DNA from 2 places in the Allobosea sp. CCNWLY174 genome. Region 2 is predicted to be linked to the other one. Evidence: predicted binding sites of a transcription regulator. Region 2 holds the regulator's gene; the other holds the start of a gene.

Region 1 (8,700 bases), on a different contig from region 2:
AGCCGGCGCATCCAGCGCCTTGAAAGCGCGGTCGGGGCGGCGCTGCTGGAGCGGACGACGCGCCGGGTCGCGCTGACTATGGTCGGGCGCGAGATGCTGCCGCTGGTCCGGCGCATGCTCGACGAGTTCGACAGCTCGATCTTCGCGATGCGGGATCTCGGCAGCCGCCGCGCCGGACTGATCGCGCTCGCCTGCGTACCCACGGCCGCCTTCTACTTCCTGCCCTCGGTGATCGCGCGCTTCCAGGCGCAGTACCCGAACATCCGCTTCCGAATCCTCGACCTCTCGGCCAATGACGGCTTGGAAGCGGTGGCGCGCGGCGAGGTCGAGTTCGGCATCAACCTGATCGGCGGCTCCGATGGCGAGCTCAGTTTCGAGCCGTTGATCGACGATCCCTTCGTGCTCGCCTGCCGGCACGACCATGCGCTGGCGCAGAAATCATCCCTGGGCTGGGCCGATCTCGAAGGCCATCCGCTGGTCACCGTCAGCCGCAGCAGCGGCAACCGTGCCATCCTCGATGCGGCGCTGGTCAAGGTCGGCGTCAGGCTCGACTGGTCGTTCGAGGTGACGCATCTGTCGACCTCGCTCGGGCTGGTCGAGGCGGGCCTCGGCATATCCGTGCTGCCGAAGCTGGCGACGCCGGGCGAGAACCACCCGATCATCGTGACGCGGCCGATCCGCGACCCGGAAGTTTCGCGCACGATCGGTGTGGTCCGGCGCCGCGGGGTCAAGCTGGCGCCAGCGGCGGAACGCTTCCTGGAGATGCTGCTCGGAACCTGGCGCGGGCCCTTACCCGCTTCAGGCTGAGCTCAGCCGAAGACCCAGAGCCCGGCGAGGCCGGCCGAGCCGACGATGATCCGCCACCAGGCGAAGGGCGTGAAGCCGCGCTTCGAGACGAAATCGAGGAAGCTGCGGACGACAATCAGCGCCGAGATGAAGGCGGTGACGAAGCCGATCGTGATCAACGTGAGATCGTTGGTCGTCAGCTCCTTGTAGTTCTTCAGCAGGTCATAGGCGAAGGCGCCGGCCATCGTCGGCATCGCCAGGAAGAAGGAGAACTCGGCCGCGGCCCGCTTGTCGGCGCCGAGCAGCATCGCGCCAACGATGGTCGATCCGGAGCGAGAGACACCGGGCACCATCGCAAGACACTGGATGAAGCCGATCTTGAGATACATCGGCAGCGGGAAATTGGTGGCGTCGTGATGTTTCACCTCGAGCTCCAGCTCGTCGACGACGAGGAGGACGAGGCCGCCGGCGATCAGCGTGCAGCAGACCAGGAAGGGGTTGAACAGCACGCCCTTGATGAAGCCGTGCGCCAGCGCGCCGATCACCGCAGCCGGCAGGAAGGCGATGAGCACGCCGATGACGAAGCGACGCGCAGACGGATCGGTGCGCAAGCGCAGGGCGATATCGAGCAGGCGGCGGAAATAGACCAGCAGGATCGCCAGGATCGCGCCGAGCTGGACCAGGATCTCGAAGGATTTGCCCTTGGATTCGAAGCCTAGAAAATGCCCGAGCAGCAGCAGGTGGCCGGTCGAGGACACCGGCAGGAATTCGGTCAGCCCCTCGACCACGCCGAGCACGGCGGCGACAAGAAGGTCATGCATGGGAGGGTCCTTCCGAGCCTTGCTGGTGCGGCGCAACAAAGCTGAGCCGAACGCGTTAAAGCTATGGCGCAGGGTCTTTGCAAATTGGTTACCAGACCGGGAAGGATTTCTGCGCAATCCGCCACTTCACCCCGTCCCGGGTTGTTAGGCTTAGCCGGCAGGCCTATACGGGGGCGCTCTATTGCGCTGCATCAGCGCCGGCCTACCTCACCCGAACCGTCCTCAGTTCCAGCAATCGATGGCCACGCTTCACCATTATGCGCTTTGCCCGCATTCGCGCTTCATCCGGCTCGCACTGGGCGAGTTCGGCCTCGACGCCACGTTGGTCGAAGAGCGCGTCTGGGAACGGCGGCGCGAGTTCCTCGAGCTCAATCCCGCCGGGACGACGCCGGTGCTGCGCGAGGATAGCGGGCTCGTCGTGCCCGGCCCCGGACCGATCGCCGAATATCTCGACGAGACCCGCGGGCTCGCGCTGGCCGAACGGCGCCTGCTGCCGGAAGGCCCGGGCGGGCGGATCGAGGTGCGCCGGCTGCTCGACTGGTTCAACATCAAGTTCAACGAGGAAATCACCGCTCCGCTAGTGCTGGAGAAGGTGATGAAGCGCTTCATGAGCCGGGACGAGGGCGGCGGCCCGCCGGAAATGAGCGCGATCCGCGCGGCGCGCGGCAATGTGCGCTATCATCTGCGCTACATCGCCTGGCTGACGGCGAAACGGAACTGGCTCGCCGGCGACATTCTGAGCTATGCCGATCTTGCCGCGGCGGCGCATCTCTCCTGCGTCGACTATCTCGGCGACGTGCCCTGGGACGAGGATGAGGCCGCCCGCGCATGGTATGCGAGGATCAAGTCCAGACCGAGCTTCCGGCCGCTGCTGAGCGACCGGATTCCCGGCATGGCCCCCTCCGCCCATTACGACGACCTGGACTTCTGAGCCCCGACAAGCTCAAGGCTGCGATCGCCGCGCGCGCCAAGGCCGAGGGGTTCTCGGTGCTGCGCGTCGCCTCGGTCGACGCCATTCCCGAAGCGCCCGCCCGCCTCGCCGGCTGGCTGGAGGCCGGCCATCACGGCGACATGACCTGGCTGACCGAGCGCACGGCGGAGCGCGCCGATCCGGCGACCCTGTGGCCGGCGGCGCGTTCGATCGTCATGCTCGGCATGAGCTATGCGGGCGAAGGCGACCCGCTCGCCGTCCTGGCGCAGCGCGACCGCGGCGCCATCTCGCTCTACGCCCGCCGGCGCGACTATCACGATGTGATCAAGGGCAAGCTGAAGAGCATCGCCGGCGTGCTGGCGGCGCGAGGCGACGCCGAGGTCAAGGTCTTCGTCGACACCGCCCCAGTGATGGAAAAGCCGCTGGCCCAGGCAGCGGGCCTCGGCTGGCAGGGCAAGCAGACGGTGCTGGTCTCGCGCCAGCACGGCGCCTGGCTCTTCCTGGGCGCGATCTACACGAGCGCGGACTTGCCTCCGGACGAGCCGGAGCGCGACCGTTGCGGCTCCTGCACGCGCTGCCTCGACATCTGCCCGACCAAGGCCTTCCCGGCGCCCTATCAGCTCGATTCGCGCCGGTGCATCGCCTATCTCACCATCGAGCATCAGGGCCATATCGACGCAGAATTCCGTGAAGGCATCGGCAACCGCGTCTTCGGCTGCGACGACTGCCTCGCCGTCTGCCCCTGGAACAAGTTCGCGGACGCCTCGCATGAGACGCGCCTGGCGCTCAAGGGCGAGCTCGACGCGTTGCCGCTGGCCGATCTCGCCGGGCTCGATGACGCCGCCTTCCGCGCGCTCTTCGCCGGCACGCCGGTCAAGCGCACCGGCCGCGACCGGTTCATCCGCAATGTCCTGATTGCGATCGGCAACAGCGGCGATCCGGCACTGGCCGCAAATGCCGAAGCCCTGCTCGACGATCCCTCGTCTTTGGTGAGGGCGATGGCGGCCTGGGCGCTTTGGCAGCTCGTGCCCAGCCGCGCCGCGGAACTCGCGCCGGCCCGCCTCGCGCGGGAAACCGACCCCAAGGTCAGGACCGAATGGGCTCAGCCTTTTCCGAACCAACTGGAACCCGCATGAAGCTCGTCATCTTCGGCCTCGGCTATTCCGCCGGGTTCTTCGCGCGCGCCGCCTTGGCGAAGGGCTGGGAGGTCACCGGAACGGTGCGCTCGGCCGAAAAGGCCGGCGAACTCAGCAGGAAAGGCCTGCACACTCTGGTCTTCGGCGGTTTTGCGGTCTCGACACCCCTGGCAAAGCTCGTTGCGGATGCAGACGCGGTGCTGGTCTCGGCCCAGCCTGACGAGAGCGGCGATCCGGTGCTCGGCGCGCTCGCCGACAAGCTGGCCGCGGCCGAGAAGCTGCGCTGGATCGGCTATCTCTCGACCATCGGGGTCTATGGCGACCATGGCGGCGCCTGGATCGACGAGACGGCCGAATGCCGACCCACCAGCCGGCGCTCACGCCAGCGGCTGGAGATCGAGCAGGACTGGCTCACCTTCGGCGAGCGCAGCGGCAAGCCGGTGCAGATTTTCCGCCTGTCTGGCATTTACGGCCCGGGCCGCAGCCCGATCACCAAATTGCGGGCCGGCACCGCCAACCGCCTGGTCAAGCCCGGTCAGGTCTTCAACCGCATCCATGTCGACGACATTGCCGGCATACTGATGGCCTCGATCGAGGCGCCGCGCGCCGGAGCGATCTACAACGTCACCGATGACGAGCCGGCACCGCCGCAGGATGTCGTCAGCTTCGCTGCCGAGGTCGCCGGGCTCGCTCCGCCGCCGGAAACTCCGTTCGACCCCGCGAAGCTGTCGCCGATGGCCGCGAGTTTCTACGGCGAGAACAAGCGCGTCTCGAACGCGCTGGTGAAGCGCGAACTCGGCTATGCCTTCCGCTATCCGGAGTTCCGGCAGGCGCTGCGCGACCTCGCCGCATCCGGCGAGTGATCGCGCTCAGGCGGCGTAGCGCCCGGCGTCGCCGTCGAGATACTCGATATAGCGCCGGTCGATCGCAGAAACCGGCAGGATGACCAGCACGTCGGTGGTGCCGAATTGCTTGTCGACTACAGCACCCGCGCCGAAGCGGGCACCGAGGCGCAGATAGCCCTTCACCAGCGGCGGCAAGCATTTCAGCGCGAGCTTGGCGTCGATCATGCCGGCCGGGAGGCGATCCATCGCCACATGCCGATCGGGCTGGGCCACGACGCGCCAGTCGCCCTGGGCGGTGGCGTGATGGTGGATGAAGCTCAGCGGCAGCGCCAGCATGTCGGGGTCGGTGCCGTCCAGGCTGGCGCAGCCGAACATCGCGTCGATGCGGTGATGCCGGCAATAGGCCCAGATGCCATGCCAGAGCAGCTCGACCGTCTTCTTGGTGCGATAGGGCTTCAGCACGCAGGAGCGGCCGAGCTCCAGGAAGCGCATCTCGGGATGGCGCGCCAGCAGCGGCGCGATGTCGAATTCGGACTGGGTGTAGAAACCGCCGAGCCTGGCCACGGCCTGCTCGCGCATCAGCCGGTAGGTGCCGACGACCTTGGGCCTGATCCCGCCGAAGCGACCACGCGCGGCATGGTCGATGACGAGGAGATGATCGCAGACGGCGTCGAATCGATCGGCGTCGCGGCGGAACATGCGCGAGACGACATCGGGCTTGGCCGACATCTCCTGATAGAACACACGGTAGCGCAGGCGCTGGGCCCGCCAGATCTCGCGCGGGCCACGCGCCAACCGGACCTCGAGCGCGCCGGAGCGGCCGAGCGTGCCGGACAGAGCGTCAGCGCCGGGGAAGGCGAAGCCGCCGAGCTGCTTGCCGGCAGCCAGCAGGCTCGAGGGGGAGAAACGCTGCAACAGGGCCTGGCCGGCCAGCTTCTGCTTTGCCGGCTGACGGGCACCCTGAAAAACGTCGTGCGTCATAGACGGTCTGGCCCCTGCGATCTCGGATCGGCGCATGACAGCTCTGCGCCGACCGTCTTACGGGATCGCGACAAAACTACGTCACTGTGATGACGAAGCCAACCGCCCGGAGAGCAAACCGAGGCTCAGGCCGACAGCATCTCGCCCGTTCGCAGCTGCGAAAGCCGCTCGATCCAGCCACGCAGCTGATCGCGTGACAGGGGCTTAGCCAGACAATCATCCATGCCGGCGGCGAGCGCCTCACGCCTGTCATCCTCCGCCGTGTTGGCGCTGACGGCGACGATCGGCAGCCGGGCGAGGCCCTGCGCCTTCTCGGCCGCACGGATGTTCCGGGCGACGGCGAGCCCGTCCAGCACCGGCATGCGGACATCGAGCAAGGCGAGATCGAACCCTGGCGACCGGCCGGCGCGGGCCTCTTCGGCCAGGCGGACAGCCTCGCCGCCATCACGCGCCCAGACCGCAATGCAGCCGAGCCGCTCCAACGTGCGAGTCAACAGAAGCGCGTTGATCTCGTTGTCCTCGGCGACGAGGACCCGCAAGCCGGCGACAGGCTGCTCCGCCGACGCGTCGCCGGCCGGCGCCGTCGCGACTGCGTGCTGCAGCCGCTCGACCGGGTCGAGCCGCGCCTGCAGCGAGCGCGCCCGAACCGGCTTGACGAGGAAGCCGCTGAAGCCGGCGGCATAGGGGGAGCCGAAGCTGCGGCGCTCGGCCGGCGCCAAGATGATCACGATATCGGCTACGCCGGCGCGTCGCGCCGCGGCCGCCACCGCCTCGACCTCGCCGCCCGGAAGATTGCGATCGATCAGCACCGCGGACAGGGCCGAATCGCCGGCAAGCGCCGCGAGGGCCCGAGCATGATCGCCGGCCCGCAGAACCTGCGCGCCCGTCCGTTCGAGGCAGGCGGCGATATGGGCCGCGCTGAACGGCGCCGAGGATGCGACCAGGATGCGCCGACCCTGCCAGTTCGGGGAGGCCGGAGACGCGATTTGGGCTGTGCCGGCTCGTAACGGCAGAACCAGCCGGAACAATGCGCCGCCCTCCGCGCGATTCCCGGCTTCGATCTCACCGCCCATGGCGCGGGCGAGCCGGCGGGCGATGGCGAGGCCGAGACCGGTACCGGCCTGGTCGCGATGGCCGGTCATGCCGCCCTGCTCGAACTCCTCGAAGATCGTGGCGAGGCGCTCGGCCGGAATCCCCGGCCCCGTATCGGCGATGGCGACGACGAACTGACCGGCGACGGCATCCGCCTCGATGCCGACGCCGCCCGCTTGCGTGAACTTCACGGCATTGCCGACGAGATTGAGCAGAATCTGGCGCAGGCGCTCCGCGTCGCCGACGAGTTGTCCCGACAGGGCGGGCCCGAGCAAAGTGGAGATCTCGATGCCCTTGGCCTGGGCGCGCGGCGCCATCAGCTCGGTGACGTCCTCGATCAGCGCGGCTGGATCGAACGGCGCATCGGCAAGTTCGAGCTTTCCGGCCTCGACCTTGGCGAAGTCGAGGATGTCGTCGACGAGCCCGAGCAGCGCCTCGCCCGAGCTTCTGAGCGCCTTGACATAGGTCGCCTGTTCCGGGTCGAGCCTGGTGTCGCCGAGCAGGTCGGCCATCCCGAGGATGCCGTTGAGCGGAGTGCGGAATTCATGGCTCACGGTCGCCAGGAAGCGCGACTTGGCGGCGCTCGCCTCCTCGGCCCGGCTGCGCGCTTCCTCAAGCGCCGTTTCAGCTGCGATGCGCCCGCTGATCTCGCGGCCGACCCGCTGCAGCACGGTCTGGCCGGCTGCGACCGGGACGACCGTCTCGACCCAGGAGAGCCAGCGTTCGCCTTCTTGCGTCTCGATGCATTCGTCGACGACGCGGGCTCCGCCCGGCAGCATCTGCGCCGGCCGAGCGCTGCGCACGCGCGGCTGTTCGACGCTGCCGACGGCCTCGGTTTCGCTCTTGCCGATCAGCGCCGCATAGGCGGCGTTGGCGTAGATGATCCGGCCCTCGCTGCGGCGCACGATCAGATCGCCTTGTGCCTCGATCAGGCTGCGATAGCGTTCCTCGCTGTCGGCAAGCACCCAGAGCCGGTCGCTCAGCTTCTCGACATCGGCCGTCAGCGCCCTCGCCTGCCGGGTCACCTGGCGGCGCTCCCGCAGCAGCCTGATCGCCACGATGGCACAGGCGATCGCCAAGGCAATGGCGGCGCCGGTCAACAGAATGAGGAGAGACGGCAGCTCGATCATGCCCGACCATCTATCACGGCCCCTCTTGAGAAAGGGTTCGCCCTATCCGCGAGGATGCCCGGTTGGTTTGAACGGCTTCATTAACCTTTCATCAGGCGGCAATCCCTGATCAGGCGGCCTGTGCCGCCTGGTCGATGCGCGAGCGATAGGACAGCGCCTCGGCGAGATGGATGCGCCCGACCCCGCTATCCCCGTCGAGATCGGCGAGCGTCCGCGCGACCCTGAGCACGCGGTGGTAGCCGCGCGCCGTAAGCCGCATCGCATCGGCGGCGCTGCGCAGCAGCGCGAGCCCGGCCGCATCCGGTCGTGCCACCTCGTCCAGCAGCGCGGCCGGACAGCGGGCATTGGTCGTACCGCCCGCCAGCCCCAGCGCAGCGTAGCGAACCGACTGGCGGGCCCGGGCGGCCGACACGCGGCCCGCGACCTCGGCCGAACCTTCGGACGCAGCCGGCAGGATGAGGTCGGCCGCCGTCAGCGCCGGCACCTCGATGGTGATGTCGATCCGGTCGAGCATCGGGCCAGAAATCTTCGCCTGATAACTCGCCATGCATCGCTCATTGGGCCGGGTGTGGCAGGCATAGCCGGGCTCGGTCGCCTTGCCGCAGCGGCAGGGATTCATCGCGGCGATCAGCTGGAAATTCGCGGGGTATACGGTGCGGTGGTTGGCACGCGAGATCAGCACCTCGCCGGTCTCCATCGGCTGGCGCAGCGCATCGAGCGCGTGCGCCTGGAACTCCGGTAATTCGTCGAGGAAGAGCACGCCGTGATGGGCGAGCGAGATTTCGCCGGGCCGGGCCTGCTGGCCTCCACCGACGAGCGCGGCCATCGAGGCCGAATGATGCGGGGCGCGGAAGGGGCGCCGGTCCGTCAACTCGCCATCGGCGAGATGGCCGGCGACCGAAAGCACCATCGAGACCTCCAGCAACTCGCGCGGATCGAGCGGCGGCAGGATCGAGGGCAGGCGGCTCGCCAGCATCG
Region 2 (8,700 bases):
AGGCGTGGCCGATCACCTCGGCGACCTTCATCCTGATGCACAAGAAGGCCGAGAAGCCCGAGCAGTCCAAGGCTGCGCTGGCCTTCTTCGACTGGGCCTACAAGAACGGCGACAAGCTCGCGGTCGATCTCGAATACGTGCCGATGCCCGCGAACGTGAAGGACCAGATCCGCGCCAGCTGGAAGGGTATCACCGACGCCTCCAGCAAGCCGGTCTTCTGAGCGATTACAACGACATGGCGAAGCGGGGAGCATCCCCCGCTTCGCCTCTCACTCGACCTTCATCCCGAGCAGCGGTGCTCATTGTCCGCTGCTCGGGATGAAGGTTCGATCCAGAGAAACGATCGTTCTTAATCTTGTTGCCTGCGATTGCTGGCTTAGACCGGAGTTCCACGGATGACAGCCGTGACAGATCCTATGAGCCTTCCGGCCGCTGGCGCTCAGCGCAAGACTCCGAAGGGCACCTTCGATATCGTCTTCCGCAACGCCAGCCTCCTGTCGGCCTTGTTCGTGCTTGTGCTGCTCGCCGGCATCATGCTTTCGATGATCATCGGCGGCTGGCCGGCCTTTCGCGAGATGGGCCTGGGCTTCATCACCTCCAGCGTCTGGGACACGCAGAACGATCAGTACGGCGCCTGGCCAGCCATTGTCGGTACGCTCTCGACAGCCTTTCTCGCACTGCTGATCGGCGTCCCCTTGTCGCTTGGCATCGCAGTCTTCCTGACGCAGCTCGCTCCGCCCTGGTTCAAGCGGCCGGTCTCGACCGCGATCGAGCTGCTCGCCGCCGTGCCATCGATCATCTATGGCATGTGGGGCCTGTTCGTCTTCGTGCCGCTGTTCGCGGCCTATGTGCAGCAGCCGGTCTCACGCATCGTCGAGGGCATGCCGATCGTCGGCACGATCCTCTACGCCGCCTCCCCGTCGGGCCTCGGTATCCTGTCGGCGGGCATCATCCTGGCGTTCATGATCATCCCATTCATCGCCTCGATCGTGCGCGACATGCTCGACCAGATCCCCTCGGTTCTGCGCGAGAGCGCCTATGGCATCGGCGCCACGACCTGGGAGGTGGTGCGGCATGTTCTCGTCCCGCAGGCCGGTGTCTCGATCATCGGCGCGATCATGCTTGGCCTCGGCCGCGCGCTCGGCGAGACCATGGCGGTTACCTTCGTCGTCGGCAACGCCAACCGGCTCTCGGCCTCGATCATGGATCCCGGCTCGACCATCGCCTCGCGTATCGCCAACGAGTTCAACGAGGCGATTGGCCTGCAGCTCAATGCGCTGATCGCGCTCGGCTGCATCCTGTTCTTCGTTACCTTCGTCGTCCTGGTGATCGCGCGCATCCTGGTCGCGCGGGTCAAATCCTTCTGAGCGAACGGAAAGACCATGAGCCTCGCCACGCCCTCAACCGCTCGCGCGCTGCCCCCTGCAACCTGGGGCCGGGTACGCCAGTCGCGCCGGGTCGCCGACCGCGCGATGAAGATCATCGCGACAGGCTTCACATTGCTTGCGATCTCGGTGCTGTTCTGGATCCTCGGCATGCTGGTCGTGAAGGGCCTTGGCGGGCTCTCCGCCGCGACCTTCACCGAGACCATGCCAGGCCCGGGTTCAGAGGGCGGCGGCCTCGCCAACGCCATCGTCGGCTCGCTGGTGCTGACCTTCCTCGGCATCGCAGTGGCGACGCCGATCGGCGTGCTCGCCGGCACCTATCTGGCCGAATACGGCAAAGGCTCGAAGCTCGCCGACCTGATCCGCTTCATCAACGACATCCTGCTCTCGGCGCCGTCGATCCTGATCGGCCTGTTCGTCTACGTCATCCTGGTCGAGCCGCTCGGGGGCTATTCCGGCTGGGCCGGCGGCGTCGCGCTCGGCATCATCGCGATCCCGGTGATCGTGCGCACCACCGAGGACATGCTGCGCCTGGTGCCCGGCCCGTTGCGCGAGGCCGGCTCGGCGCTTGGCGCGCCGCCCTCGGTCGTGATCACCTCGATCACCTGGCGTGCCGCCAAGTCCGGCATGGTCACCGGCATCCTCCTGGCCCTCGCCCGTATCGCCGGCGAGACCGCGCCGCTGATCTTCACCGCGCTCAACAACAGCTTCTGGTTCTCGCCGACGCTGCTCGGCGGCGTCTCCAACCTGCCGGTGACGATCTACCAGTTCGCGTCGGCCCCTTACGAGAACTGGCAGCAGCTCGCTTGGGCGGGATCGCTGATCATCACCGTCTCAATCCTCGTGCTTTCCCTCATCGCCCGGCGCATCGTGCGCGGCGGCAAGTGAATAGCGTCCGATCGGAAGGACCATGCAGATGCTTTCGACCCTCGAACTGAGCCCGCAGACGCTGGATGCCGAAGCGCCCGTCCGCATCGCCGTGAAGAACCTCGATTTCTACTACGGCGAGCACAAGGCGCTGAAGAACATCAACCTCGACTTCCGCGACCGGCACGTCACGGCGCTGATCGGCCCCTCGGGCTGCGGCAAGTCGACCCTGCTGCGCATCTTCAACCGGATCTACTCGCTCTATCCCGAGCAGAAGGCGACCGGCGAGATCCTGCTCGACGGCCGCAACATCATCTCGAACGACATCGACGTGAACGAATTGCGCTCGCGCATCGGCATGGTCTTCCAGAAGCCGACGCCGTTCCCGATGTCGATCTACGACAATGTCGCCTTTGGCATCCGTCTCTACGAGAAGCCGCCGAAGTCGGAGCTCGATGACCGTGTCGAGGGCGCCTTGCGCCGCGCCGCGCTTTGGGACGAGGTCAAGGACAAGCTGAAGAGCTCCGGCATGGGCCTTTCGGGCGGCCAGCAGCAGCGCCTCTGCATCGCCCGCACCATCGCCCAGAAGCCCGAGGTCATCCTGTTCGACGAGCCGACCTCGGCGCTCGACCCGATCTCGACCGGCAAGATCGAGGACCTGCTCGAGCAGCTCAAGACCGACTTCACCATCGTCATCGTCACCCACAACATGCAGCAGGCGGCGCGCATCTCGCAGTATACCGCCTTCATGTATCTGGGCGAGGTGATCGAGTTCGACGCGACCAACACGATCTTCATGAACCCGCACAAGAAGCAGACGCAGGACTACGTCACCGGCCGCTTCGGCTGACGTTCTGAAAGCGCCGGCCAGACTCGAAGGATACGCCCGATGTCGGATCAACATATCGTCCGCTCCTACGATGCCGATCTCGAGGGCCTGCGCCGCAGCCTCGCCGAGATGGGCGGCATGTCCGAGCGCATGCTCGGCGACTCCACCGTGGCTCTGGTGCGCCGCGACACCGCGCTCGCCCAGAAAATCATCAGCGCCGACCAGCGCCTCGACAATCTCCAGCGCGAGGTCGAGGAAAAGGCGGTGCTGACCATCGCTCGCCGCCAGCCGCTGGCGAACGACCTGCGCGAGCTGATCTCGGCAATCCGCATCGCCGCCGACATCGAGCGCGTCGGCGACCTCGCCAAGAACATCGCCAAGCGCGCCGTCGCGATCTCCGGCCAGTTCTCGCCGCCGCATCGCGCCGTCGTCGGCCTCGAGCATATGAGCCGCCTGGTCCAGGCCCAGCTCAAGGACGTGCTCGACGCCTATGCCGCCAGCAACGAGCAGAAGGCGATGGATGTCTGGCGCCGCGACGACGAGATCGACGCGCTCTACACCTCGCTGTTCCGCGAGCTCCTGACCTATATGATGGAGGACCCGCGCAACATCACCTTCTGCACGCATCTGCTGTTCTGCGCCAAGAACGTCGAGCGCATCGGCGACCATACCACCAACATCGCCGAGACCATCCACTATCTCGTCACCGGCCAGTCGATCGACGAGACCCGGCCGAAGCTCGACACCACCAACATCCTCGTCGACCTGCCGGCGGCCAATGGCTGAACCGGCGGGCGCTTGAACGGACGCTGACATGCCCGCACGCATCCTGATCGTCGAGGACGAGGAGCCGCTCACCTTGCTGCTGCGCTACAATCTCGAGGCCGAGGGCTTCGAGGTCGACAGCGTGGCGCGCGGCGACGACGCCGAACTGCACCTGCGCGACCATACGCCCGACCTCGTCCTGCTCGACTGGATGCTGCCCGGCCTCTCCGGCATCGAGCTCTGCCGGCGCCTGCGTACCCGGCGCGACACCGAGCGCGTGCCGATCATCATGCTGACCGCCCGCGGCGAGGAGACAGAGCGGGTCCGCGGCCTTGCCACCGGCGCCGACGACTATGTCGTCAAGCCGTTCTCGCTGCCCGAACTGATCGCCCGCATCCAGGCGCTGCTGCGCCGCGCCAAGCCCGGCCATGTCGCCGGTCTGCTCGCTGCCGGCGATCTCGAGCTCGACCGCACCACCCGGCGCGTCCGCCGCGCCGGCGCCGAATTGCATCTCGGCCCGACCGAGTTCCGCCTGCTCGAATTCCTGATGCAGGCCCCGGGCCGGGTCTATTCCCGGGCGCAACTGCTCGACGCCGTCTGGGGTCGCGACGTCTATATCGACGAACGCACCGTCGACGTTCATGTCGGGCGCCTGCGCAAGGCGATCACGCCGGCCAATGCCAAGGACCCGCTGCGCACGGTGCGCGGCGCCGGCTACGCCTTCGACGAGACGTTTGCCCGCAGTTGAGCGCTTTTGTCAGCGCGGCGCGGCGATGATCACCGCTGCGCCGGCAAGGCAGAGCGCGGCGCCTGCCAGGTCGTAGCGATCTGGTAGCACCTTCTCGACCAGCGCCATCCAGGCCAGCGACGCCACGATATAGACGCCGCCATAGGCGGCGAAGGTGCGCCCGGCGGCTGGACTGTCGAGCAGGGCCAGCAACCAGGCGAAAGCCGCGAGCGATACCAGGCCCGGCAGCAGCAACCAGACCGGCTTGCCGAGCTTGAGCCAGGCCCAGAAGGCGAAGCAGCCGGCGATCTCCGCCAGCGCCGCGGCGGCATAGGTCGCGAAGGTCGCCATGGCGCTCTCCCGTGGTTCGCCCATGAAAAAGCCGGCCACGAGGGCCGGCTTTTCCGATTTTGGATGGTTACGCCGCCTCAGGCGCGGACGGGCTTGCGCTCGCGGCGCCGGTCGGCCGCCGGCTGGTAGGCGATCCGGGCATGATAGGCGCAATAGGGCATGCCGGTCGCGCTGCGGCCGCCGCAGAAGCGGAACTCCGGCGTGGTCGGGTCGCCCATCGGCCAGCGGCACATATACTCGCGCAGATCCATGATCGTGACCCGCTCGGAGAACGGCACGACCACGTCCTCGGCCGGCGCCGGAGCGCGCTCGACCTGTGCTTCGGTCGCGATTTCGGGTGCGAACTGCGGTGCCAGCGCGGTGTTGCCGCGGGTCAGCCCGGCGCCACCGTTCTGATGGCCGGCGGGATGGCTCGGCGGGCGGGCCGCCGGCTTGCGCGGGCGCGGCGTGGCCGAACCGGGGCTCTTGGCCCGGCCGGACAGGCCGAGACGGTGAACCTTCCCGATGACGGCGTTCCGCGTGACGCTGCCGAGCTCGGCGGCGATCTGGCTCGCGCTCAGGCCGTCATTCCAGAGCTTCTTGAGCAGTTCGACGCGTTCGTCGGTCCAGGCTCCGGCTTCGGTCATGGGGTTGCACCTGTCTTCGTCATGCTTCGCCAGCGGGCCGGCGAGGCATAGGGAGAGATCATGGCGGAATCCGATACCGGCAGCGTCCGTCACAAAACGGAAGCCGTTACGCCCGGAACTGACGATACAGGAGACGCCGCACGAGATGTCGTATCTGACGAAGAGGACCATACAAGATGGCCTGACTCGGCCACAAGAGTCGCCGAATCGTAATTCGGCTTTTCCCCAGCCAATCGCCGCAGACGGCCGGACAGTGAGTCTATTCGGCAACGCTGCCGCGAGAGCCGGATCCGATCAGGGTGGCATACCCTGATCGGTGAATCCGTCTCCCACTTTTGGAATGGAGACCGTTTTGCCCCAACGGCTTGCGGGAGAAGCCGTTGGGGACGGGCTCCAAGTCAGCCGGAATTGACAGGGCCGGGCCGGTTTTGCATAGTCGTGCGACGCAGCCGCCCCCAAGGGCGGCGCTTATGTTTTTGAGCGATCGGGATTTTCCTTTGATGCGGCTTGACGCGCGACGAGACGGCGGGAGCGGCCAGCGACGATAATGTCGCCGGCGGGTCGCATCGTGCCGGCATCATGCCGCCTTGCGTCCCATCCTGCCGTTCCCGGCCTGAGATTCCGCGCTATTTTCCCGTCTCGCCGCAAGGATTTTGCTCCATGAGCACCGCTTCCGCTTCTTCCGTTCTCCTGCCGACCTATGCCCGGGCCCCGATCGCGCTCGAGCGTGGCGAGGGCGCCTGGGCGATCACCGCCGACGGCACCCGCTATCTCGATTTCGGCGCCGGCATCGCCGTCAATTCGCTGGGGCACGCCCATCCGCATCTGGTCGAGGCGCTGACCGCCCAGGCGCAGCGGATCTGGCACACGTCCAATCTCTACACCATGCCCGAGGGCGAGAAGCTCGCCCGCCGGCTCTGCGAGGCGACCTTCGCCGAACGCGTCTTCTTCACCAATTCGGGCGCCGAGGCGAACGAGTGCGCCATCAAGATGGCGCGCAAGTACCACGCCGCGAAAGGCCATCCGGAGCGCTTCCGGGTCGTCACCTTCGAGGGCGCCTTCCATGGCCGCACGCTCGCGACCATTGCCGCCGGCGGCCAGCAGAAATACATCGACGGCTTCGGCCCGAAGGTCGATGGCTTCGATCAGGTGCCGTTCGACGACGAGGCGGCGCTGAAGGCCGCGATCGGCCCGGAGACCGCCGCGCTTATGATCGAGCCGATCCAGGGCGAAGGTGGCCTGCGCTCGGTGCCGATGCGTGTCCTCAAGCAGCTGCGCGAGCTCTGTGACGAGCACGGGCTGATGCTGATCTTCGACGAGATCCAGACGGGCGTCGGCCGCACCGGCAAGTTCTTCGCCTATGAGCATTCCGGTGTCGCTCCCGACATCATGTCGATCGCCAAGGGCATCGGCGGTGGCTTCCCGATGGGTGCCTGCCTCGCCACCGAAGAGGCCGCCTCCGGCATGACGCTCGGCACCCACGGCACCACCTTCGGCGGCAATCCGCTCGCCATGGCGGTCGGCAACGCCGTGCTCGACGTCATCCTGGCGCCGGGCTTCCTCGACCATGTCCAGAAGACGGCCTTGCGCCTGCGCCAGTCGCTGGCCCAGCTCAAGGATCAGCATCCCCAGGTGATCGAGGAGATCCGCGGCGAGGGGCTGATGCTCGGCCTCAAGCTCAAGACCCCGAACACCGATTTCGTCGCGCAGGCGCGGGCCGCCGGCCTGCTCGTGGTCGCGGCCGGCGACAATGTCGTGCGCCTGCTGCCGCCGCTGATCATCGGCGAGAGCGAGGTGGCCGAGGCGGTGGCGCGGCTGGACAAGGCGGCTGGCGCGGTCGAGGCGGAGCTCGCCCGGCCGGCAGCGGAGTGAGCATGATGTCTGCGACGCGTCACTTTCTCGATCTCTCGGATTTCTCGGCCGGAGAGCTCCGCTCCATCCTCAAGGCCGGCGAGGACATCAAGGCCCGCCGGCGCACGCCCGCGGCCGCTGCCGACCGCCTGCTCGAAGGCAAGGTCATCGCCATGATCTTCGAGCAGCCATCGCTGCGGACCCGCGTCTCCTTCGACGTCGGCATCCGCGAGCTCGGGGGCTCGCCGATGATGGTGACCGGCCAGGAGATCGAGCTCGGCGAGCGCGAGACCATCGCCGACACCGCCCGCGTGCTCTCGCGCTATGTCGATGCGATCATGATCCGCATGCTCGACCACGACGCCGTGGTCGAGATGGCGCAATACGCCACCGTGCCGGTGATCAACGGCCTGACCAAGCGCCAGCATCCCTGCCAGGTCATGGCCGATGTCATGACCTTCGAGGAGCGCAAAGGCTCGATCAAGGGCAAGCGCATCGCCTGGACCGGTGACACCAACAACGTCCTGACCTCCTGGGTCCATGCCGCCGGCCGGCTCGATTTCGAGCTCGCCATCGCGACGCCCGAAGAGCTCGCGCCTCCGCCGGCGCTGCTCGACTGGGCCCGCGACCAGGGCGCCAGGCTGCAGTTGACCCATCGTCCCGAGGCGGCGGTCGAGGGCGCCGACTGCGTCATCACCGATTGCTGGGTCTCGATGGGCGACCAGGAAGGCACGCGCCACAACCTGCTGCGGCCCTACCAGGTCGATGAGCGCCTGCTCGGCCGCGCCGAGAAGGATGCGATCTTCATGCATTGCCTGCCGGCCTCGCGCGGCGAGGAAGTGACCGACCAGGTCATGGACGGCCCGCAATCGGCTGTCTTCGACGAGGCCGAGAACCGGCTGCATGCCCAGAAGGGCATCCTGGCCTGGTGCTTCGGCGGAGTGGCGGCCTGATGGCGGAAGGCTCGCCCGCGGGCGCACCCGACGATCGGGTGCTGCCCTTCGCCGTACCCGATCTCGACGTGCGCGGCCGGGTCGTCAGGCTCGGCCCTTCGCTCGACCAAATCCTAGCGCGGCATCATTACCCCGAACCCGTTGCGCGCGTCCTCGCCGAGGCCGCGGCGCTCGCCGTCATGCTCGGTACCACGCTCAAGGGCGAAGGCCGCTTCCAGCTGCAGACCAAGAGCGATGGGCCGGTCTCGATGCTGGTCGTCGACTTCAACGCGCCCGACTGCTACCGCGCCATGGCTCGCTACGATGCCGATCAGCTGGCGGCCGCGATCGATGCAAACGCGATCTC

The links. Region 2 encodes PhoB, which activates phosphate uptake and scavenging genes when phosphate is short. Its sites were predicted from a motif close to TGTCATNNANCTGTCAT; they were not measured.
Region 1: the regulator PhoB is predicted to act here: its motif matches at 5,579-5,595, upstream of olsB (l-ornithine N(alpha)-acyltransferase).

Annotation. Positions count from the first base shown of each region.
Region 1 is NZ_JBBBBQ010000008.1:2,701-11,400, reverse strand. It holds gene V7S63_RS20840 (LysR family transcriptional regulator) at 1-807, shown strand, start outside; gene V7S63_RS20835 (undecaprenyl-diphosphate phosphatase) at 810-1,607, opposite strand; gene V7S63_RS20830 (glutathione S-transferase family protein) at 1,846-2,538, shown strand; gene queG (tRNA epoxyqueuosine(34) reductase QueG) at 2,436-3,674, shown strand; gene V7S63_RS20820 (SDR family oxidoreductase) at 3,671-4,537, shown strand; gene olsB (l-ornithine N(alpha)-acyltransferase) at 4,544-5,500, opposite strand; gene V7S63_RS20810 (response regulator) at 5,626-7,722, opposite strand; gene V7S63_RS20805 (YifB family Mg chelatase-like AAA ATPase) at 7,832-8,700, opposite strand, start outside.
Region 2 is NZ_JBBBBQ010000010.1:143,915-152,614, forward strand. It holds gene pstS (phosphate ABC transporter substrate-binding protein PstS) at 1-221, shown strand, start outside; gene pstC (phosphate ABC transporter permease subunit PstC) at 396-1,367, shown strand; gene pstA (phosphate ABC transporter permease PstA) at 1,383-2,273, shown strand; gene pstB (phosphate ABC transporter ATP-binding protein PstB) at 2,296-3,102, shown strand; gene phoU (phosphate signaling complex protein PhoU) at 3,142-3,867, shown strand; gene phoB (phosphate regulon transcriptional regulator PhoB) at 3,896-4,594, shown strand; gene V7S63_RS24035 (YnfA family protein) at 4,604-4,924, opposite strand; gene V7S63_RS24040 (GcrA family cell cycle regulator) at 5,002-5,550, opposite strand; gene V7S63_RS24045 (aspartate aminotransferase family protein) at 6,211-7,422, shown strand; gene argF (ornithine carbamoyltransferase) at 7,428-8,354, shown strand; gene V7S63_RS24055 (Hsp33 family molecular chaperone) at 8,354-8,700, shown strand, end outside.